4 regions of the Mycobacterium sp. DBP42 genome follow, and region 4 is predicted to be linked to each of the others. Evidence: riboswitches for the same ligand, from Rfam matches in the RefSeq annotation. Region 4 holds a riboswitch; each other region holds the start of a gene.

Region 1 (5,683 bases), on a different contig from region 4:
CGCATGATTGGAATCTAACATCTGATATATTAGATATCAAGGATACCGTACGTCATACAGGTACGCTGCACGGATGACGTCGCCGTTGGACATCGCGGGCACCGTGCGCGAACGCGCGGCGCGCGAACTGCGCGACCGCATCATCACCGGCACTTTGGCCCCGGGAAGCCGCATCGACCTGGACGCCATCACCGAAGAGTTCGCGACCAGTCGCACGCCGGTCCGCGAAGCTCTCCTGGAACTCTCGTTCGAAGGGCTGGTGCGGGTCGCTCCCCGCAGCGGGATCACCGTCATCGGCGTCAACTCGGACGACGTCACCGACAGCTTCACCATCCTCGGCGTCCTCACCGGCCAGGCCGCCGCCTGGGCTGCCGAGCGGATCACCGCCGACGAACTCGGCCGGCTACGCGAACTCGCAGCCGATGTCGCGCAGCGGTCAGGCGAGGACAGCATCGGCGAGGCCAACTGGCTGTTCCATCAGGAGATCCACCGGGCCGCGCACTCCCCCCGGTTGCTGACCCAGATCAGGCAGGCCGCGCGGGTGGTGCCGTCCAACTTCCTGACCGTGTTTCCCGAGCATGAGGAGCACTCGCTCGACGAACATGAGCAGCTGCTGGATGCTTTGGAGGCCAAGAACGCCGAGGCTGCCCGGGCCATCGCCGAACGCCACGTCCTGGAGGCCGGGCGCTCGTTGGCGGCCTGGCTGGATGCTCAGGCCGCCACGAGCTGACCGCTATCGCCCGCGAACCTCGGCGGCCGCGGCGACCAGGTGTTTGAGCGACTCGGTCACCTCGTCGGTGGTACGGGTCTTCAAGCCGCAATCCGGGTTGACCCAGAGTCGTTCGGCCGGAACCGCATCGAGTGCCTCCCGCAACGATGTGGCGATCTCTTCGACTCCGGGGACCCTCGGCGAGTGGATGTCGTACACACCCGGGCCGACGCTGTTGGAGAACCCCACAGCGTTCAGATCGCCGAGCACTTCCATGTGCGACCTAGCCGCTTCGATCGAGGTGACGTCGGCATCGAGATCCGCGATCGCGCCGATCACCTCGCCGAACTCCGAATAACAGAGATGGGTGTGGATCTGTGTCGAATCCTCCACTCCGGAGGTGGACAACCGGAATGCGTCCACCGCCCAGTTCAGGTATGCCGCTTTGTCTTTCGAGCGCAACGGCAGCAGCTCGCGCAGAGCCGGCTCGTCGACCTGGATGATCGCGATGCCGGCAGACTGCAGATCGACGGTCTCGTCCCGAATCGCCAGTGCCACCTGCGCAGCCGTATCCGCCAACGGCTGATCATCGCGGACGAACGACCAGGCCAGGATGGTGACAGGACCGGTGAGCATGCCCTTGACGGGCTTGTCGGTGAGTGACTGCGCGTACGTGATCCACTCCACCGTCATCGGCTTCGGCCGCGTCACGTCCCCGTAGAGGATCGGCGGTCGCACGCAGCGGCTGCCATAGGACTGCACCCAGCCGTTCTGTGTGGCGAAGAACCCGTCGAGCTGCTCGGCGAAGTACTGCACCATGTCGTTGCGCTCGGGTTCACCGTGCACCAGCACGTCCAGGCCCAGCTGCTCCTGCAGCTTGATCACCTCGGCGATCTCGGCCTTCATCCTGCGCTCGTACTCCGCGGCGGCGATCTTGCCCGACCTGAGGTCGGCACGGGCGATGCGAATGGCCGAGGTTTGCGGGTATGACCCGATCGTGGTGGTGGGCAGAGCAGGCAGCTTCAGCCGGTCCTGCTGTGCAGCGCGACGCTGATCGGCCGATCCACGCTTGGCGCCCGAGGCGACGATCGCCGAGATCCGTTCCCGGACTCGGCTGTTGTTCAGTCGCGGATCGGATTTGCGCGACTCGATGGCCGCATGGGACGCAGCGATCTCCGCCGAGATGGCGTCGCGTCCGTCCTTGAGACCACGTGCCAGCGCCACCACTTCAGTGACCTTCTCGAAACCGAAGGCCAGCCAGCTGCGCAGCGCCGGGTCGAGGTCGTCCTCGGCATCGAGGGCGTAGGGCACATGCAGTGTCGAGCACGACGTAGAAACGACGATCGCCGCGGCCGCTTCCCGCAGCGCGGACAAGGTGCCCAGAGCGGCCTCCAGGTCGGTGCGCCAGATGTTGCGCCCGTCGACCACACCCGCCACCAGGAGCTTGTCCGCGAGCTCCGGCACTGCGCCCAGGGCAGCACCAGTTCCCGCAACCAGATCGACGCCGATGGCCTCGACCGGCGTGCGCGCCAGCGCGGGCAGCGCATCGCTCAGCTCTCCGAAGTAGGTTGCGACGAAGACGGAAGGTCTCTTGGCCAGTCCACCGAGACGGTTGTAGGTCCGCTCGGCGAGTTCGGCCGCATTGTCGACGATGTCGGTCACCAACACCGGCTCGTCGAGCTGGACCCACTCGATTCCCCTATCTGCCAGCAATCCCAGCAGTTCGGAATAGACATCGATGAGATCATCGAGGCGAGCCAGTGGCGCGTCCGCACCGTCGACGGCCTTCGACAGCGTCAGAAAGGTGATGGGGCCGACAACCACCGGTCGCGCCGTAATCCCCTGTGCACGTGCCTCTTCCAACTCCCCCAACACCTTGTCCGGGTTGAGGGTAAAGGTGGCCTCTGGCCCGATCTCCGGCACGATGTAGTGGTAGTTCGTGTCGAACCACTTGGTCATCTCCAGCGGCGCGATGTCATCGTTGCCTCGCGCCGCGGCAAAATAGCGGTCCAAGTCGTCGGGCACATCGGCCACCCTGGGCGGCAGTGCGCCGACAAGAACTGCGGTGTCGAGCATCTGGTCGTAGTACGAGAAGGTGTTGACCGGGACCGAGTCCAGCCCGGCTGCGACCATTGACGCCCACGTGTCGCGACGCAGGCCGGCGGCCACGGATTCGAGTTCGTCGCGATCGATGCGGCCGGCCCAGTACTTCTCGACTGCGCGCTTGAGTTCGCGGTTCGGCCCGATTCGGGGCGACCCGAGGATGGTGGCGGCGAAGGGTGCTGCGGTTGTGCTCATGACGACGTCCTTCAACATACGGGGATGGCCACCGCCAGGAGACACCGAACCGAACGCAGCCACCCGCCACGAGCGAACTACTTTCGGCCACTGCCCATTCCGCGAGGCGATGAACCACCGGACGCGGCGCGCCCGGTACGGCTGGCAGGTCTTCGGACTCACAGGCACGCACGGAAAACCGCGCCCCTACTGGCCGTCGCTTCCCGGCCGCAGTTCCCTGCGTGCCAGTGCTGATGACGGCGGTCGTTCCTGCATACCGCTGCGGGACAGTCCCGGATTCTCACCGGGTTCCCTCTCACGCCACATCTCAACCAGCCTGCGGCGTTCGATGTCGGCTCCGCAAACACCCCGGTACCGACAAACCAGCTGCGCGCCTCAGACTACCCGCCGCAGCGCGGCGGGTACCGGTCAGCGCGCCATCGCGGCCTTGATCTTGTCCACCACCTCAGCGGCCTGGGTCACCGAGGACCCTCCCGGCTTACACGCTTGGATATCCATCACAAGGTTGGCGGCCACCGCCAGCGCACGCTGGCAGGCGCGGGTCTGGTCCCCGTCAATACGGGTGAACGGCAAGGTGAGCTCCGAATCCGTCTCGATCAGATCGCCGCTGCGCCACCTGGGCAGCGGCTGCCCGTTGAGCGTGATGTTCACATTGTGGTTGGTGCACTTCGACCAGCGATCGGCCGACTGATCGAGAAAGTCGGCGGCTTCTTGTGTCGAAGGGAAGATCACCACCGACTGCACCAGCAGGTTGTCCCAGTTGTCCCTGTCGGGACCGCGTAGCAGCACCTGGCGCATGGCGGTCCAACGGTCGCCGTAGATGGCGGACTCGTTCACCTGCCACGCGCCCAGACAATTCAGATTGGGCAGCAGGTTGCGATGGTCGTTCATCTCGGTGACCGGCGGATGTGCCACCATCCCAACGGTCGTCATCATGGCGTTGACCTGATCGGTGGTGAGCAGCAGCCTCTCGAGGGCCGACTTGGGCACTTCTTCCGGCGGCCCCTGAGCCTTGTCGCCGTTGTCGGCACAGCTGGTGGCCGGCAGCACGAGCATGATCAACGAAAACACAACGCCGAGCACGGTATTCCTCTGCTTACAGCACGGTGTGACCACGCGCATCAGGCGTGGGTTCCCGCTGCGGCGCAAGCCATCTGCGCATTGGTGGCATCGTTGTTGAGTTGGGTGGCGGTGTCATTGAGCGACTGACCGCCGCTGCGCAGCCCCATCTTCAAGAGCAGCTTGGTGGCGCCGAAGGACCATGCCCGCATGGGGTTTGCGATATCGGGCGGCAGTCCCGGCGTGCCGGCAGCGTTCAGTGCCGACGCGGCCGCTTCGCGCAGCGCGGTCCGACCGCTCGTGTTCGTCGTGCTGATGGTCGGATCCCGGTAGTCGGGCCGCTCCACACCCTCGATCGAATCAGCGAAGTCGCCGTAGAACGTCGACGCCGAATCGAGCGCGTCGGCGAACGTCGAGCAGGCCGTAACCGCAGGTACACCGGGGTCATCGGTGCCGGCGACCGGCACCGGTACCGGACCGGCGGCCGGCACCGGGGGCAACTCGGGCAGCACGGGGCCGGGAGCACCGGCCTCATCACCAGGTTCGGCGACAGCCATCGGCGTGGCAGCGAAACCGATGCTGAAGGCAACGATCAGCGATACCAGCCCTCGCTGGTACACCTGAAACGACCTCAACGATTCCTCCTTCAGTCGGTGGCAGTTCCGGCGCTTTCGCCGTACCTCCGAGTCACCACACCGTTGAGGGTTCACATGTCCAGAAAGTGAACAGCCTGCCAATCTGCCCCCTCCACACGTCGTCCATCGCGTGCCGCTGGCGCCCCGCTTTCCTCAATTGCGGAATACGCTGCAGCACAGGGGATTTCCCAGAAACTTCACAGCTGAGGAACCCTCAGCCGGACGGGAATGCGGCGGCGACTGTTGGGGCATTGTTCACCGAACCGAAACGCAATAGGTTCATGATTCGTCGCGACAGATTCCTTGGCCCCGTTGGGTTCTGGCGACCACGACGTGTCGCAGGACGACAGGGGCCAGTCCCACGAGAGGCGCAAGTTCACGCATGTTCAGTCGTTTTGCCCCCCTGGCTGCAGTCTGCATGTTGGCCCCCGTAGCGATTGCGCCCCTTGCATCCGCAGATCCGCCGCCGGACCCGGCCGCAGCTGCAGCGGCCGCCGCGCCGGCACCGCCCCCACCGGATACCGGCGCGGTGCCGTCTTCTCCTCCCGGCGTCTTGGACACCCCGGATGGCTGGCACGTGACAGTGGCAGGCTCCAACGAGACCCTGCTGCCGGTCGCGCCGCTGACCACCGCGGTGTCATCCCGGGAATACCTTGTCGGCGGCACCTTCACCGGGAAAGTCTCGGGCGGCGGCAAGACCAAGCTCACCGGCGGCACACTGGAGGCCGGCGCCCAGATCGGCTGCGGCATCGTCAGCGACGAAACCGAGATAAACCCCGGCCTCAGCTTCTCGCCGGGCATCAAGATTCCGTTCACCGGCTCCGCCGGCGACGCCAGCCTCGGCACCGGAATCAGCTTGCAGGGCAAGGTGTACCTGAAGCCGGGCACCGTCACCATCGTTCCGATCGACAAGAAGTCGTTCAAGGGCACCGGCACCCGCGTCACTATCACGGGTGTCCGCATCAAGTTCGATCAGTGCGCC
Region 2 (5,683 bases), on a different contig from region 4:
CCTCTTGTGCCGAACCGAATTCAACCGGAAGCGCGTGTACCCACGGCTCCCACGGCCCGGTGGTTCGGCCCCGGAAATCAGGGGCCATGTCCTCCACCACCACGGCCCGCGCCAGTTCCGGGCGGGCCGCCGCCAGACACCAGGAATGCAACGCTCCCATGGAATGGCCGACCAGTATCGCCGGCCTCCCGAGCCCGGCCACGGCATCACCGAGATCTGCCACAAACCGCTCGGTGCTGATCGGATGGGGGTCGACCACCTCGCGGCCACGGTGCCACGGCGCGTCATAGGTGTAGACCTCACCCAGGTTCGTCAGCCACGGCAATTGACGTGACCAGGTGCTGCCACGGCCCATCAGACCGTGCACCAGGACGATGGGCTCGCCGCGGCCTCCTCGATGGGTGAGTAGATCTGTGACCATCCCGTTATCTTGCCGGGCCGCCGCGGTAGCCTTGACACCATGCCCGTCGTGAAGATCAACGCCATCGAGGTCCCGCCCAACGCCGGCCCGGAACTGGAGAAGCGGTTCGCGAACCGTGCACATGCCGTCGACAGTCAGCCAGGTTTCCTCGGCTTCCAGTTGCTCCGCCCCGTCAAGGGCGAAGACCGCTACTTCGTGGTGACCCAGTGGGAATCCGAAGAGGCCTTCCAGGCCTGGGCTTCGGGCCCGGCGGTCGAGGCACACAAGGGCCAGCAGGCAAAGCCTGTGGCGACCGGCGCATCGCTGCTGGAGTTCGAGGTTGTGTTGGACGTTGCAGGGCCGGCTGCCCAGGCGTAGCCGCGGCCGGACGCTGCGCCGCACGGTTGGCCTGACGGCCATCACGGCGGTCGCCGCGGCCCTGGCTTGTGGCTGTTCGCCCAATGTCGCGCCCGCGGCAGAAGTGTCCTACGGCGCGCACATCGACACCATCACCCCTCCGGGTCTGCGGGCCAAGCAGACCATGGACATGCTCAACTCCGACTGGCCGATCGGTCCGATCGGCGTGCGCACCCTGGCCGCACCCGAGAAGGTCGATCTGGTCGGCACCAAGATGGACTCCATCTGGTGGGATCGCCCGTTCAAGGTCACCTCGGTGGACATCGGGGCCGCGCAGGCCACGTTGCACGTACTCACTTCCTACAACGTGGCCCAAGACATCGAACTGAGGACCAACGACGCGGGTCTGGTCGACCGTTTCGACGTCACGCTGGTGCCGCCGAAGATCGAAACCTGGTCCGATATCGACACCGAGCTGACCAAATCGGGCGCGCGCTACTCCTACCGGGTGTCCAAGGTGAACAACGGTAAGTGCGAGCAGGTCGCAGGCACCAACACCGAGCTGTCGCTGCCCCTGGCTTCGATCTTCAAACTCTATGTGCTGCTTGCAGTTTCGGATGCGGTCAAAGCCGGGACCCTGCGTTGGGACGATCACCTCACAATCACCAAGGAGGGCAAGAAGCTCGGTTCGGCCGGCCTGGACAAGCTTCCCCCCGGTGCCGAGATCACTGTGCGAACCGCAGCCCAGCAGATGATCTCGGCCAGCGACAACATGGCCACCGACCTGCTCATCGGACGGGTGGGCCCGTCGGCCGTGGAACGCGCGCTGGTGACCGCCGGCCACCACGACCCGGCCAGCATGACCCCGTTCCCGACCATGCACGAGGTTTTCTCCGTCGGCTGGGGTAAGCCCAACCTTCGCGACGAGTGGAACAGCGCGTCCCCCGCCGGGCGGGTGGCACTGCTGCAACAGACCAATTCCCGTCCCTACGAACCAGATCCATACCGCACGCACACCCCGGCCTCCAACGACGGGCTGGAGTGGTTCGCCAGCGCCGCCGACATCTGCCGGGTGCACGCCGCCCTGCAGGCCTCTGCCGTCGGCCCTGCCGCGCCCGTGAAGGACATCCTGTCCGCGCTGCCCGGCATCGACCCGGATCCGGCGAAATGGAAATACATCGGCGCCAAGGGCGGAAACCTACCCGGCGACCTGACCTTCAGCTGGTACGCGGTGGACCACACCGGACAGCCGTGGGTGTTCAGTTTCCAGCTGAACTGGCCGAAGTTCCGCAGCCCTACCGCCGCGGGCTGGCTGCTGCAAATCGCCAAGCGGGCATTCGCGATGGCTCCGGTGGCGCACTAGGACCGGGCTAGCTGCCGCTTCGCAGCGTCCAAGCCTGGCCGCGGAAATGCATGACCGTACGGCTCATCGGTGCAACATCGATGCGCCAGAAAGACCTCGGCGGTGCGTCCAACGCCACCAGGATGGCGGCCCGGACCACCGCCGGATGTGTCACCGCAACCAGCCGGCCACGCACCGGCGCCAGGCTGTCCAGCCAACGGTGCACCCGGTTGACGAGACCGACCACCGTTTCACCGCCGTGCGGTGCCCGGGCCGGATCAGTCAGCCAGACCGCCAGGTCGGCCGGCGGCAGGCCGCCGAGCACACTGCCGCGCCAGCCGCCGAAATCCAGATCGGCCAGTTGCGGCTCGACCGCCGCCGAGAGCCCCAGCAGTTCGGCGGTCTGGCGGGCCCGCTTCTCCGGCCCGCAATACGCGGCGTCGATGACACCGAGTTCAACGGCCGCATCAGCCTGACGATGCCCCAGCGCATTCAGCGGCTCGTCGGTGGGAAACCGGCCGGCTGCCGTGGCGTCGGTCATGGCGTGAGACACCAACGTCAGCCGGACGACCTCACTCACTGGGACTCACGCCGACACTGACTCCCGCTTACCTTCCAACAACCTCGACGCCATCGCCCCGAACACCAGACCGATCGTCGCCCATATCACCACCTGCGTGCCCAGCGAGAACAGGCGGAACTGGTAGAGATCGTCGGCCGGGAACGTCGACGGGGTCTCGTGGATGCCCGGCAGGATCAGGAAGACCACGGCCATCGAGACCACATAGTCCGCGACGCCTACCAGGCACGCATTCCACACCCCCAGCTTCGGTGTCAGCCGGCGCGCCAGCAGTACCGAACCGACGAACAACCCTGCCGAGAGCACCACCAATAGCAGGTACAGCAGGGTGCGCTGCTGGATGGTCTCGTCGAGGCTGACCGCCGGCGGGTTCGGCGGGTATTTGAGCGCCGGGACGATCCACAGGCTGACGAGCATGCCGCCGGCCGTCAATGCAGCCAACGCGCGCGCCGACAGGTTGGCCCTGCCGTAGACCGCGCAGAACACGACGGCCAGCAGGGCGCCCATCGCGACGCTGAAGATCAGGACGCCGAGGCCCATGCCGACGTTGGATTGCACGCCGCGGGTGAACACCTCGACGCTCTCACCGCCGTGGGAATGCCCACCGGCGCCGTGTGAATGCTCCGCGGCTTCATCCGCTGCGCCGACACCGTTCTCGAAGTCGATCGCCCTGCCGATGATCGGTTCGATCAGCAGCTTCGCCCATCCGAAAGCAAGCACACCTGCCAGGGCGCCGGCCAAGATGCCGCGCCCGATGATCTGTCTTTCCATTGGCTCGGTTATCTCGCCCGCGGGTCAGTGGCAGGGGAAACCGAGCAGGTGGCGGGCGTCGTGCACGAACTCGTGCACGTAGGTGTTGTTACCGAACACCGACGTTGCGCCCTGGTCCATTCCGACGAAATAGAGGGCCAGCAGCGCCACGAACGCCGTCAGGGTCAGCCAGAGCACCGCCTTGGTGGCCGACAGGTCGATCGGCCGAGCGTGGCTGGCGCGTGCGTCAGTGGAAGCCATCGGGTGGTCCTTTCCGGGAATTCGCGTCCCAGTCCGTGTCGCGACAGGTCAGGGTCTGACTGTTAACAGTGGCGCGGCCGCTCTGGACTCTCACCAGATTCCTGTTCCTGTCGATTACATCAGCATCGTAACTACCGGCGCAGGCGATCGACCCATCGGCAGGACGAAAAACGCCCCCACCGATGGGTGGGGGCGTTTCTCATGTGCAGTTATTCCGCAGTGGCTCCGGCCTTGGCCAGGTCCGGACCATCGGAGCCGGCCGCCTTGGGCGCGCCCGAGAACGTGAACTTCGCGTCCTCGCCGGCACCTTCGCCGTCCCAGCCCTCGACGTCGACCGTGACCAACTGGCCGGGCCCGAGCTCCTCGAACAGGATCTTCTCGGACAGTTGATCCTCGATCTCGCGCTGGATGGTGCGGCGCAGGGGCCGGGCACCGAGCACGGGGTCGAAGCCTCGCTTGGCCAGCAGGGCCTTGGCCTTGTCGGTCAGCTCCATGGCCATGTCCTTGGTCTTGAGCTGGTTGCCGACCCGGCCGATCATCAGGTCGACCATCTGGATGATCTCGTCCTGCGTCAGCTGGTGGAACACGATGATGTCATCGATGCGGTTGAGGAACTCCGGCCGGAAGTGCTTCTTGAGCTCGTCGTTGACCTTCTGCTTCATCCGCTCGTAGTTGTTCTCCCCGCCGCCCTGGCTGAAGCCCAGTCCGACCGCCTTGCTGATGTCGGAGGTGCCCAGGTTCGAGGTGAAGATCAACACCGTGTTCTTGAAGTCGACCGTGCGGCCCTGTCCGTCGGTGAGACGTCCGTCCTCCAGGACCTGCAACAGGCTGTTGTAGATCTCCTGGTGGGCCTTCTCGATCTCGTCGAACAGCACGACCGAGAACGGCTTGCGGCGCACCTTCTCGGTGAGCTGGCCGCCCTCTTCGTAGCCGACGTAGCCCGGAGGGGCACCGAACAGCCGCGACGCGGTGAAGCGGTCGTGGAACTCGCCCATGTCGATCTGGATGAGCGCGTCGTCGTCGCCGAACAGGAAGTTGGCCAGCGCCTTGGACAGCTCGGTCTTACCGACACCGGACGGGCCGGCGAAGATGAACGAACCGGACGGGCGCTTCGGGTCCTTCAGACCGGCGCGGGTACGGCGGATCGCCTTCGAGACGGCCTTGACGGCATCCTCCTGGCCGATGATCCGCTTGTGCAGCTCGTCCTCCATGCGCAGCAGGCGCGTGGTCTCGGCCTCGGTCAGCTTGAACACCGGGATACCGGTCCAGTTGCCCAGCACCTCGGCGATCTGCTCGTCGTCGACCTCGGCGACAACGTCGAGATCGCCTGAGCGCCACTGCTTCTCACGCTCACCGCGCTGGGCGACCAGAGTCTTCTCCCGATCGCGCAGGCTCGCCGCCTTCTCGAAGTCCTGCGCGTCGATCGCGGACTCCTTCTCCCGGCGCGCGTCGGCGATCTTCTCGTCGAACTCGCGCAGGTCTGGCGGAGCGGTCATCCGGCGGATACGCATCCGGGCGCCGGCCTCGTCGATCAGGTCGATCGCCTTGTCCGGCAGGAACCGGTCGTTGATGTAGCGGTCGGCCAGAGTGGCGGCGGCCACCAGCGCGCCGTCGGTGATCGAGACGCGGTGGTGCGCCTCGTAACGATCACGCAGACCCTTGAGGATCTCGATGGTGTGCTCGACCGTCGGCTCACCCACCTGGACCGGCTGGAACCGGCGCTCCAGGGCGGCGTCCTTCTCGATGTACTTGCGGTACTCGTCGAGGGTGGTGGCACCGATGGTCTGCAGCTCGCCGCGGGCCAGCTTGGGCTTCAGGATCGACGCGGCGTCGATGGCGCCCTCGGCGGCACCCGCGCCGACGAGCGTGTGCAGCTCGTCGATGAACAGGATGATGTCGCCGCGGGTGTTGATCTCCTTGAGCACCTTCTTGAGGCGTTCCTCGAAGTCACCGCGGTAGCGGCTGCCCGCGACCAGCGAACCCAGGTCGAGCG
Region 3 (5,683 bases), on a different contig from region 4:
TCCCAACTCACCTGCGGCCATTCATCGGTGGTGTCGGCGAACACATTGCGGGCCCCCACCGACCCAGCGATCACGCCGGGAGATCCGCAGCAGCCGGCGAAGTAGGGAGCACGGATGTCGGAGAACCAGAACGCCATGTCGACGCCGAACGGGACCCCGGCGATGCGGTCCAACCGGGCGCGCAGCTGCGCGATGAGCCGGTCGCCGCGATCGGCGACATCGAATATCTTCGCCAGTTCACCGATTTCGGTGTATATCGCCTCCATCTCGAACGGCGTGGTGCGCGCACCGTCGCCATTGACCGCGGTCTTTCCCTCGCAGTCGCTGGGTGCCAGATACGTCGGGACACCGAGGCGTTCGAACTGTTCGCGGTCGGCGACGCCGCCGGGCCCGAGGGTTCCGCCGAAGGAGGCCGACACGAAATCGGGTTCGGCGCCGAGCACGGTCTCCAGCGACGGCTTGTTCACCGCCAATCGCGGTACCCGGGCGTTTTCGCCGTCGAGATCGGCGCGGACGGGGTCCGTCCACGTCGCGGTGCCGACCATGCGGTCCGCCAGGCCCAGCGAAAGCAGTATCTCGGTGGAACCTTGGTTCAGCGAGACAGCACGCCGCGGCGGCGCACCGATCACCACTTCCCGGCCGCAATTCCGCACCGTCAGTGGGTATCCGGGCGATTCGGCCGGATCCGGGACCGCGTGGGTGGACTGAGCGCATCCCACCAACGACCACGCGCTCACCACCCCGACCATCAGGCGGGCCGCGCGGTTCACCGGGCCAACCCGAAGGCCTTGAGACCGGCCGCCAATTTCACCACCGCGTCGACCTCGCGGATCCCGGGATCCAGTTCGGACCCGCTCAGCACGACGTAGCGCTTGTTTCGCACCGCGGTCATGTTCCTGGTCACCGGATTCGACTCCAGGAATGTCATTTTCGACTCCAGTGCGTCCCCGTCGACACGCCTTCGGTTCAAGTCGGCCAGTACCAACACGTCGGGGTCGCGGTCGGCCAGCGCCTCCCAGCTGACCTCCGGCCAGTCCTCGCGGGTATCGGCGAAGACGTTGGTGACGCCGAGTTCGCCGGCATACAGTCCCGGCGCCGAGCAGCAGCCCGCGAGATACGGCGTCCGCAGTCCCGAGAACCAGAACGCCACACTGACATCCGGCTCGGTGGTGGACGGAATGTCGTCGAGCCGCCGGGTGAGCCGGTCGATGAGGTCCTGGCCGCGCTGTTGCACATCGAAGATCTGGGCGAGTTCGCGTATCTCCCGATACAGGGCATCGAGCATCAGCGGTTCGGTGCGGGTGACGGTCTCACCGTCGACACTCGCGCCCGTACACACCGAAGGCGATTGGTACGTAGGGATTCCCAGCTGAGCGAACCGGCTGCGGTCGGCGACCACGGCTGAGGTGTAGGTGTGTGCGCTGGCCGAGGTGACCAGGTCCGGCTCGGCTGCCAGGACCGTCTCCAGTCCAGGATCGTTGTCTGCGAGCCGGGGCACGGTGGCGTTGTCCGCCGCGAGTTCGGGAAGCACCGGATCGAACCACGTCGAGGTGCCGACCATCCGATCGGCCAGCCCGAGCGACAGCAGGATTTCGGTCGACGCCTGGTACAGCGAGACCGCCCGCCGCGGCGGTCCCTCGAAAGTGACGTTCACACCGCAGTTCTCGATGGTGAGCGGATAGCTGGTCGAGTCAGCTGCGGAAGCTTCACCGGCCGTCTGCCCTGCCGCAGACTCTCGATGACCGCAGGCCACCGTGACCGACAACGCGACAGACAACAGGGACAACAGTGCGGTGAGCACGCGCACGGTCAAACTTCCTTTGATCCAGGGCCCAATCGCGGAGCCGTCAACGGTCATTCCGACCCCAGGTGATCGGACTCGAGGCGATGCCTCATACCGTTGCGCGTCAGTTCCGGCTTTTCACCGGATTCCCCTGTTGGTCGGCATTCGCACTGTAACAGCCGCGACGCAGCGTGATTGCCCGCGCTCGACAGCGGGCATCCCTAGGCCATGACCGCGCTACCACCAGATCCCGACCCAGCCGAGACACCGGATCTGCAACCCGGCGGTGGCGTCGCGCCCGGCGCCACCCCACCGGACTCGGCGCAAACCTCGGGACTGGGCGAACCAGAACCGCGGCCCAGGCACAAGTACACCCCCACTTCGGTCACCGCGATCGCCGGTTTGGTGCTGCTGATCGCGGTGTTCGTCGCGGTAGGCGTCCTGCTCATCATGAAGATGACCGGGGTCTTCGGATAGCCGGGCGACAGATCAGCGCGGCGCCCGCCACATTGCCGTCATGATCGGTCCACCGTCGGGAAGGACGATCTCCCCGGTGACCTCGAACCCGAAACGCAGGTAGTAGGGGATGTTGTCGGGGTTGCTCGACTCCAGGTAGGCCGGGGCGTGTTCGGCGTCCACCCGATCGAGGCGCGATTGCATCAGGGCATGTCCGAAACCGCCGCCGCGCACCGTCGGATCGCTGCCGATCACGGCCAGATACCAGTGCGGTTCCTCGGGATGGTGCTGCTTCATGAGCTCGACGACCTGTTGGCCCCGTCGCGTGTCGCGGCCGAACGCACGCACCATCGAGGGCAGCATCCGCAGTTCTTCGCCGGCAGTCTGCTTCCAACAGCCGGGCCCGTCCCACAAGGCGGCCGCGCCGATCTCGCCATCCCGGCCGGCCACCTCGGCACCGCCGCCGGCAAGGAAGTGGTGACGCGTGATCGCTGCGAACATCCGCGGCAGACCTTTGGCCCGGCGGGCATCGTCAGCCAGGATCCACGACATCACCGGGTCATGATGGAAGGCCCGCCCCAGGACGGCGGCAAGCCGCGCCACGTCGGACTTGTTCGGGGGACGGACGTCAACGGCAGCCACACGCCCACCATCGCACAAGATTTGTGGTTTCGGTGCTCAGGAGGCCAGCGGTCAACGCCCCTGGGTGATGTAGGCCTGCAGCTGTTCCTGCTCAGCCTCGAGTTCTTCCATCCGGGTCTTGACGATGTCGCCGATGCTGACGATGCCGGCCAGCCGCCCACCGTCGAGCACGGGAATGTGACGCACCCGGTTCTCGGTCATCAGAGCACTGAGGTGATCCACGGTGTCGCGCGGCGTACAGGTTGCCACCACCGTCGTCATGATCTCCGACACCGGTTGGGCAAGCAGGCTGCTGCCCCGTTCATGCAGATTGCGCACCACATCACGCTCCGAGACGATGCCGGCCAGCCCGCCGGGCCCGATCACCACCATGGCACCGATGTTCAGCTCGGTCAGCCCGGCCAACAGCTCCGTCACGGTAGTCTCCGGCGAAATCGTCACCACCGCCGCGCCCTTGTTTTTCAGCACGTCCGCGATTCGCATCGGCAACCTCCGATCGTGATCCACCTCACACCAGGCTAGGTCGGTGGCGGTCAGTAAGAAAGAAGCCACGCCTGATTGAGCCGGAACGGAGTAGGAATGAGGTCATGATCGAGGTCACGCTGCTCGGCACCGGTAGCCCGATTCCTGATCCGGAGCGGGCCGGACCGTCGACCCTGGCGCGCGCAGGCGACCAGATGTTTCTGATCGACTGCGGCCGCGGGGTGCTGCAGCGCCTGGCCGCGGTCGGCGCGGGTGCCAACCAGCTCAGCGCATTGCTGCTGACCCACCTGCACAGCGATCACATCGCCGACCTGGGCGATGTGATCATCACCCGCTGGGTGAGCACATTCACCCCGGATACACCGCCCCTGCCGATCATCGGCCCGCCCGGGACCGCGGAGGTGGTCGACGCGACGTTGCGCGCGTTCGGCCATGACATCGGCTACCGCATCGCCCACCACGCCGACCTCACCGGTCCACCACAGGTGGACGTTCGTGAATACACCGACGGGATGGTGTGGGATCACGACGGCGTGCAGATCCGTGTCGCCCCCACCGATCATCAGCCGGTGACCCCGACGATCGCGTTCCGATTCGAACACGGCGGGGCCTCGGTGGTGGCAGCCGGCGACACCGTGCCATGTCCCAGCTTGGACGCCCTGGCCAACGGCGCAGGAGCCTTGGTGCACACCGTGATTCGCAAAGACCTGATCGAACTTCTTCCCCAGCAACGGATCCGCGACATCTGCGACTATCACTCCTCGGTGCAGGAGGCGGCGGCCACCGCCGCGCGGGCCGGCGTCGGGATCCTGATCCTCACCCACTATGTGCCCGGCATCGCCGCGGGCACCGAGGACGACTGGCGGGCGCTGGCCGCCTCGATATTCGACCGCCAGATCGAACTGGGCGACGACCTGCACCGGGTCCAGGTTCACCCCGGGGTGTGCACCCGATCGCGCAGCTGATCAGCCGCCTCCGCAACACAGTTCAGGTCGACCTCACCCCACGGGCGGCCGCGGGCGATCACCACGACGTGCTGGATGCCCAGGGACGACAACGCGCGACATCGCTCGACGAGTGCGCCGGAGCGCTCGCCGTCGTCAAGCGCGGTGGTCACGGTCCGCTCGATCTGGTCGGCCGGCCGGCCGACATCGGCGCAGTGCCGGTCGAGCACCTCGAGCTGGCGGCGGACGGCGCGGCCACCGTCAGGAATGTCGAAAAGGTTGCAGGCGTCGCCGTATTGCGCGACCAGACGCAACGTGCGGCGCTCGCCGGTGCCACCGATCAGCACCGGAGGATGCGGGGCCGTGACGGGACGGGGACTGCCCACCGGTCGCTGCAGTGTCAAATATCGACCCACGAAAGAAGTTTCATCGCCGCACCACATGTGCTGGGCCAGCCGCAACAGCTCGGTCATCCGCTCGAACCGTTCCGCGGTGCCCGGCAGGAACAATCCCATCGCGCTCGCTTCCGCCGAGTTGTAGCCGGCGCCCAGCCCGAGCCAGGCGCGGCCGCCGGAGAGAACATCGAGCGTCGTCACGGCCTTGATCAACAACGCGGGCGCGCGGAAGGTGGCCGCACTCACCATGGTGCCCAACCGAATTCGGCTCGTCGCCGCCGCGAGGTGCCCGAGCGCGGTGTAGGCCTCCAGCATCGGTTCGTCGATGGCACTGGCGGGATCGGCCTGAACGAGGTGATCCGGGACCCACAGGGTGTCGACGGCGGTACCGTCGAGAAAACCTGCGAGTGAGGCCAACCGCTGGTGAATCTGCTCCGGCCACGAATAATTCGTGACGCTCACGCTGAGCTTCATGACCGGTTCCGAGCGGCGGGGCGCGCCGGGAGCAGGGCGCCGGCGACGATGAGCCAGATGAATCCGGTGAACCGGGCGATCGGCAGGATCACCGCCGCTTCCGGCCAGATCAGCACGCACGTGGCCAGTTCGGCCAACACCGCGATGGCCAGCCCGGTCCAGGCCACCGGCCGCGGCAACAGTCCGAGGATGAGGCCGGGCACCGCGATCCCGGCAAGTAGCAACCCGAGCGCGACGATGTGGCCGACGCCGCCGGTGAGGAACGCCAGGTAGTACAACGCCCGGATCAGACCGTGGTCGACGACCACCTCGGCCCGCGACATCGTCCAGCAGATCAACCCGGACAACGCCAACGATCCGGCCGCCAGGATGCCGCCGGCCAGCGCGATCGTCGCACCGGGCGCTGTCACCCCGAGCTGGCGCAGCCTGGTGCTGACGGTCGCGGCGTAGATCGCCAGTGGCACCGATGCGGCGAATGTGCCCACCGCGGTGGCCTGTACCGCGAG
Region 4 (5,683 bases):
TTGCTGCCGGCGAGGTCAGCCGAACCGCCCCACAGTTCGGGCAGCGTCTGACCGACGGCGGCCAGCACGGCACCGGAGGCGGCACGGGTGGCCACCGGCTTGGACTCGAGCTCCCAGTGCGGCAGGTCGGCATCCCAGCCTTCGGGCAGCTCACGCGCCTGCAGCCGGTCCAGCAACGCCTTGCGCTCCGGCTCCCGCTTGGCCCAGGCGTCGAAGCTCAGCTGCCACTCGTCGTGCACCTTCTTGCCGCGAGCCACCAGCTCACGGGTGTGGGTGATGACGTCGTCGCGCACTTCGAAGCTCTTGTCGGGGTCGAAGCCGAGGATCTTCTTGGTGGCCGCCACCTCGTCGGCTCCCAGTGCCGAGCCGTGCACCCCGCCGGTGTTCATCTTGTTCGGGGCCGGGTAGCCGATGATCGTGCGCAGCGCGATGAACGACGGCTTGTCGGTGACCTTCTTGGCCTCGGCGATCGCCGCCTCGATTCCGGCGACGTTCTCGCCGCCCTCGACCTCCTGCACGTGCCAGCCGTAAGCGCGGTAGCGCGCGGGCACATCCTCGCTCAACGCGATGTCGGTGTTGTGCTCGATGGAGATCTTGTTGTCGTCCCAGAACACGATGAGGTTGCCGAGCTGCTGGGTACCTGCGAGCGACGAGGCTTCGCTGGTGACACCTTCCTCGATGTCGCCGTCAGAGGCGACCACATAGATGTAGTGGTCGAACGGGCTCTCGCCCGGCGCGGTGTCGGGGTCGAACAGTCCGCGCTCGTAGCGAGCGGCCATGGCCATGCCGACCGCCGAGGCCAGCCCCTGGCCCAGCGGACCGGTGGTGATCTCCACACCCTTGGTGTGGTGGTACTCGGGGTGTCCCGGGGTGAGCGAGCCCCAGGTGCGCAGGGCCTCGATGTCGGCCAGCTCCAGGCCGAACCCGCCGAGGTAGAGCTGCAGGTAGAGGGTCAGGCTGGAATGCCCGCAGGACAGTACGAAGCGGTCGCGACCGATCCATTCGGTGTCGCTGGGATCGTGGCGCAGCTGCCGCTGGAACAACGTGTAGGCGAGGGGAGCCAGGCTCATCGCGGTACCCGGGTGGCCGTTGCCGACCTTCTGCACCGCGTCAGCCGCGAGCACCCGGACGGTGTCGACGGCAACGCTGTCGAGCTCGGTCCAGTCATCTGGGTGGTTGGGCTGGGTGAGAGCGGTGATCTCTTCGGCGGTGGTCACTAAGCTCACTTCCTCGTCTTCTATCTGCTGGCATGTGCTCGCAGTTGCCATGCTGCTACGACAAACACCCTAGTGGGGCGGACTCATCCGATGCAGACTGGTTCTCGCACCGATACCCGGTCGTTTACCCGTAGTTGCCCCGGAACAGACCCTGCGGTGCCGAGGCATTCGGGCGGCGGTCTACCATCGTGTGTAGTAGAAGCCGCGTGACGCCACCCGAGGAGTTATTTGCGTGAGCATTCGCGAGCGCCGGCTCATCAATGGGGCGCCGAGCCGAATACGGACCACGTTCCTGTCGTATCTGGCATTGACCAAGCCGCGCGTGATCGAGTTGTTGCTGGTCACCACCATTCCAGCGATGCTGTTCGCGGACCGCGGCACGATTGACCCGCTGCTGATCCTCAACACCCTGATCGGCGGTGGGCTCGCGGCGGCCGGCGCCAACACGCTCAACTGCGTGGCTGACGCCGACATCGACAAGGTGATGAAGCGGACCGCGCGCCGACCGCTGGCCAAGGCTTCGGTGCCTACCCGCCACGCCCTGATCTTCGGGCTCGTGCTCTCGGTCACGTCCTTCTGCTGGCTGTGGTGGACCTCGAACCTGCTGTCCGGGTTACTGGCCGTTGCCACGATCGCGTTCTACGTCTTCGTCTACACGTTGCTGCTCAAACGCCGCACCTCGCAAAACGTGGTGTGGGGCGGCGCGGCCGGTTGCATGCCGGTGATGATCGGCTGGTCCGCGGTGACCGGCACGATCCAGTGGCAAGCGTTGGTGATGTTCCTGATCATCTTCTTCTGGACACCGCCGCACACCTGGGCACTGGCCATGCGATACAAGGACGACTACAAGGCGGCCGGGGTGCCGATGTTGCCCGCGGTGGCCACCGAGCGCGAGGTTACCCGCCAGATCCTGATCTACACCTGGCTGACAGTGCTCACCACGCTGGTGCTGGCGCTGGCCACCGGATGGCTCTACGGCGCGGTGGCCCTGCTGGCGGGCGCGTGGTTCCTGGTGATGGCGCACCAGCTGTACTCCGGGGTCAAGCGCGGCGAGCCGGTGAAGCCGCTGCGGTTGTTCCTGCAGTCGAACAACTACCTGGCCGTGGTGTTCTGCGCGCTGGCCATCGATTCGGCGCTGGCCCTGCCGACGATCTTCGGTCACTGAGCCCGCACCGGACCGTGGGCTAGGGTATCCACGATCCATAACGCGATGGGACCCAGGAAACCGGTGTGAATCCGGTGCGGTCCCGCCACTGTGACCGGACCGCGAACCTCGATGCATCCAACGGGGTAGCTCAGTCCGGGAGCCACGACACTGACCCATCGCGGACAACATCCACGGAGCGCGGACTCCCGGGAGGTATTCGTGAGCGGTCAGTTCATCGCGCGCCGGAAAATGTTGGGCGGAATCCTGGCCACCGCCGCGGCATCGGTGGTGGGCGTCGGGTGCGGACGGGCCGAATCAGGCAGTGGGGTCGGGGCCGTCACGGTCACCGATCTCGCCGGTGCGACCGTGCAGTTGCCGCGGCCGGCCCGGCGGGTGGTGACCATCCCGAAGCCGGCCGCGTCGATGATGGTGGCCGTCAACGGCGGACCCGAGGTTCTGGTCGGCATGAACGCCGCCTCGCGTTCTGCGATCGAGGACAGTTTCATCGGCGCGGCGTATCCGGGGCTGCTGACGGTTCCCACCGACGTGGCAGGCGCCGAGTTCGCACCGAACGTGGAGAGCGTGCTGGCGCTGGACCCGGATGTGGTGATCCAGTGGGGCGACCGTGGCCCTGGCATCGTTGAACCATTGCAGAATGCCGGGTTGACCGTGGCGCAGCTGCGTTACGGAACCCAGCAGGATCTCGAGGACGCGGTTGCGCTCTACGGCGAACTGCTCGGCAAGCCGGAGCGGGCCGCGGCACTGATCGGTTGGATGCGCGATCGAATGCGGTTGTTGCGCAGTGAGATTCCGGTGCCCGATGCCAGCTCGACGCGGCCATCGGTGCTGTACCTGCGGGGCGCCGCCGACACGCTGGATGTGGGCGGCCGGGCGTCCTACAACCACTTCGTCACCGAACTCGTCGGTGCCCGCAATCCCGCTGTGGAGATCGACGCCGACGAGGCCCCCATCGACACCGAGCAGCTGCTGAGGTGGGATCCCGACATCGTCCTGCTGGGCAACTTCGGTCCGAAGCTGCCCGCAGATCTTTACCGTGACCCGGCGCTGGCGAGCCTGCGGGCCGTGGCGCAACGTCGGATCTACAAGGTGCCGTTGGGCGGATACCGGTGGGATCCCCCGAGCCAGGAATCACCTTTGATGTGGCAGTGGTTGGCCGGAGTGGTCCACGGGACCGGGGCACCCGGCCTGCGCGCCGAAGTGGCCAGGCAGTACGCGCTCTGGTACGGCACCGAACCCACCGATGCGCAAATCGGCGAGATCCTCTACTCCACAGCCAATTCCGACTCCAGTGACTATGTTGACTTCGGCCGCTGAGCGCTCGGCCGTATCCAGCGTCCGTACCGCGTATCTCGTCATTCCGGTGGGTGTCGTGCTGGTGGCCGTCATCGCGCTTGCCGTGGGCAGGTACTCGGTCGCGCCGGATCAGGTCGTGCGGATTCTGCTCGGTCGGCTGCTGCCGCTCGAGCAGACCTGGACTGCGGCCGAGGATGCTGTCGTGCTCAACGTCCGGCTGCCCCGCGTGTTGTTGGCCATTCTGGTCGGCGCGGGACTCGCCGGCTGCGGGGCCGCGCTACAAGCGGTGTTCGGCAATCCGCTGGTCAGCCCACAGATCCTCGGCGTCTCGTCCGGCGCATCATTCGGGGGTGCGCTCGCCATCGTCCTGAGCCTTGGCTCGGCTGCCCTGGTACTGGGTTCGTTCGGGTTCGGGATGGCCGCACTGGTGGCGGTCTTCGCCGTCAGTCGAACTCGAGGACCGACCCCACCGCTGGCGATCGTGTTGTCGGGCATTGTGGTCGGAGCGTTCTTCACGGCGTTGGTGTCGTTCATGACCTACCTCGCTGATCCGTACGGCGAACTGCAATCGCTGGTCTTCTGGTTGCTGGGCAGCCTGGCCACCGCCACTTACGCGAAGGTCGTCATCGCCGGGGTGCCGGTACTGCTCGGCGGCGCCGTCATCTACGCATTGCGCTGGCGGATCAACGTGCTTTCGCTGGGCGACGAGGACGCTGTGACACTGGGATTGCATCCCGGCCGGCTGCGCTGGCTGATTTTCACCGCTGTCGCGGCGATCGTTGCCGGGGCGGTGGCGGTCAGCGGCGTCATCGGTTGGGTGGGGTTGGTGGTACCGCACCTGGCCCGGCTGTGGGTCGGGGCGGACAACCGGGTGCTCATCCCGGTCAGCATCGGCCTCGGCGCCGCATATCTGACCGCGATCGACACCGTCACCCGCACACTGGGGGTCGCCGAGATCCCGCTGGGCGTACTTACCGCCATCGTCGGCGCACCGGTGTTTCTGATCCTGTTGCGTAGCCGCCGGCAACGGATGTGGTCGGATGCTTGAACTCGATGGACTCGGCTTCGCCTACGACCGTGAGCGATGGCTCTTCCGCGATGTCTGCTACCAACTCGCGCCGGGCGAGATTCTCTCGGTCCTGGGCCCCAACGGCCGCGGTAAGACCACCTTGTTGCGCTGCGTGGTCGGTCTGGCGGAGCCGTCAGAAGGCCGCGTCCGCGCCGACGGGGTGATCGGGTACGTCCCGCAGAGCCACCGCTCCACCTTCGCCTACACGGCGATGGACATGGTGCTGATGGGACGCGTTCGGCATCTGGGCCGGATGACCAGGCCGGGACGGCGGGATTATCGGTGCGCGCAGGCCGCCCTCGAACGGGTCGGTATCGCCCCGCTCGCCGACCGGGACTATCCCTCACTCAGCGGCGGCGAGCGTCAGCTGGTGCTGATCGCGCGGGCAATCGCCGCCGAGGGACAGGTATTGGTGCTCGATGAACCCGCCGCCGCACTGGATCTGCGTAATCAGGGCCGGGTGCTGCATCTGCTGCGCGGCCTGGCCGACGAGGGACACGGCATCGTGTTGACCACTCACCATCCCGACCACGCCCTCGAGATCGCAGACACCGCGTTGCTGTTGGGCGGTGGCGCCGATGTCCGGGTCGGCCCGGCCGACACGCTGCTGACCGACGTCGTTGTTTCCGAACTCTACGGTGTCCGTGCTCATTCCCTGACCCTGACGCCCACCAGCGCGACGGACTCGCCCCGACGCACCATCGTGGTCCGCTACGACCAGGAGTTGCACCCATGACTGTCCTTGCCTGCACCGTGCGACCGTGGGCCAAGCTTCCCTTCGAGCGGGCCCTGCGTGGCATTGTGACGGCGGGGTACGACGCGGTCGCACTGCCGGTACACGGTGTCACGGCATTGATCACCGCGGACACCACGGTTGCCCGCGCCAGGAAGGTCGCGGCGGTCATTGATGACCACGGGCTGGATCTCGTCATTCTC

The links. A riboswitch is a leader RNA that binds a small molecule or an ion and turns the genes downstream of it on or off. The one in region 4 is predicted to bind cobalamin.
Region 1: linked by a shared signal. The riboswitch ahead of metE (5-methyltetrahydropteroyltriglutamate--homocysteine S-methyltransferase) and the one ahead of E0T84_RS02670 (ABC transporter substrate-binding protein) in region 4 are both predicted to bind cobalamin.
Region 2: linked by a shared signal. The riboswitch ahead of E0T84_RS01805 (CbtB-domain containing protein) and the one ahead of E0T84_RS02670 (ABC transporter substrate-binding protein) in region 4 are both predicted to bind cobalamin.
Region 3: linked by a shared signal. The riboswitch ahead of E0T84_RS11195 (ABC transporter substrate-binding protein) and the one ahead of E0T84_RS02670 (ABC transporter substrate-binding protein) in region 4 are both predicted to bind cobalamin.

The regions. Positions count from the first base shown of each region.
Region 1 is NZ_VCMY01000016.1:89,207-94,889, forward strand. Features, by position in the region: gene E0T84_RS16675 (LLM class flavin-dependent oxidoreductase) at 1-5, opposite strand, end outside; gene E0T84_RS16680 (GntR family transcriptional regulator) at 74-730, shown strand; gene metE (5-methyltetrahydropteroyltriglutamate--homocysteine S-methyltransferase) at 734-3,007, opposite strand; cobalamin riboswitch at 3,133-3,338, opposite strand; gene E0T84_RS16690 (sensor domain-containing protein) at 3,416-4,078, opposite strand; gene E0T84_RS16695 (hypothetical protein) at 4,129-4,701, opposite strand; gene E0T84_RS16700 (MspA family porin) at 5,084-5,683, shown strand, end outside.
Region 2 is NZ_VCMY01000001.1:360,663-366,345, reverse strand. Features, by position in the region: gene E0T84_RS01830 (alpha/beta fold hydrolase) at 1-421, opposite strand, end outside; gene mhuD (mycobilin-forming heme oxygenase MhuD) at 461-778, shown strand; gene E0T84_RS01820 (serine hydrolase) at 753-2,120, shown strand; gene E0T84_RS01815 (histidine phosphatase family protein) at 2,128-2,679, opposite strand; gene E0T84_RS01810 (CbtA family protein) at 2,686-3,450, opposite strand; gene E0T84_RS01805 (CbtB-domain containing protein) at 3,475-3,690, opposite strand; cobalamin riboswitch at 3,719-3,844, opposite strand; gene clpC1 (ATP-dependent protease ATP-binding subunit ClpC) at 3,900-5,683, opposite strand, start outside.
Region 3 is NZ_VCMY01000008.1:58,370-64,052, reverse strand. Features, by position in the region: gene E0T84_RS11200 (ABC transporter substrate-binding protein) at 1-749, opposite strand, end outside; gene E0T84_RS11195 (ABC transporter substrate-binding protein) at 767-1,801, opposite strand; cobalamin riboswitch at 1,847-1,979, opposite strand; gene E0T84_RS11190 (DUF6480 family protein) at 2,012-2,260, shown strand; gene E0T84_RS11185 (GNAT family N-acetyltransferase) at 2,273-2,881, opposite strand; gene E0T84_RS11180 (CBS domain-containing protein) at 2,933-3,364, opposite strand; gene E0T84_RS11175 (ribonuclease Z) at 3,469-4,329, shown strand; gene E0T84_RS11170 (TIGR03560 family F420-dependent LLM class oxidoreductase) at 4,296-5,165, opposite strand; gene E0T84_RS11165 (hypothetical protein) at 5,174-5,683, opposite strand, start outside.
Region 4 is NZ_VCMY01000002.1:34,704-40,386, forward strand. Features, by position in the region: gene tkt (transketolase) at 1-1,217, opposite strand, end outside; gene E0T84_RS02665 (heme o synthase) at 1,450-2,382, shown strand; cobalamin riboswitch at 2,388-2,556, shown strand; gene E0T84_RS02670 (ABC transporter substrate-binding protein) at 2,584-3,699, shown strand; gene E0T84_RS02675 (iron ABC transporter permease) at 3,680-4,726, shown strand; gene E0T84_RS02680 (ABC transporter ATP-binding protein) at 4,719-5,483, shown strand; gene E0T84_RS02685 (TIM barrel protein) at 5,480-5,683, shown strand, end outside.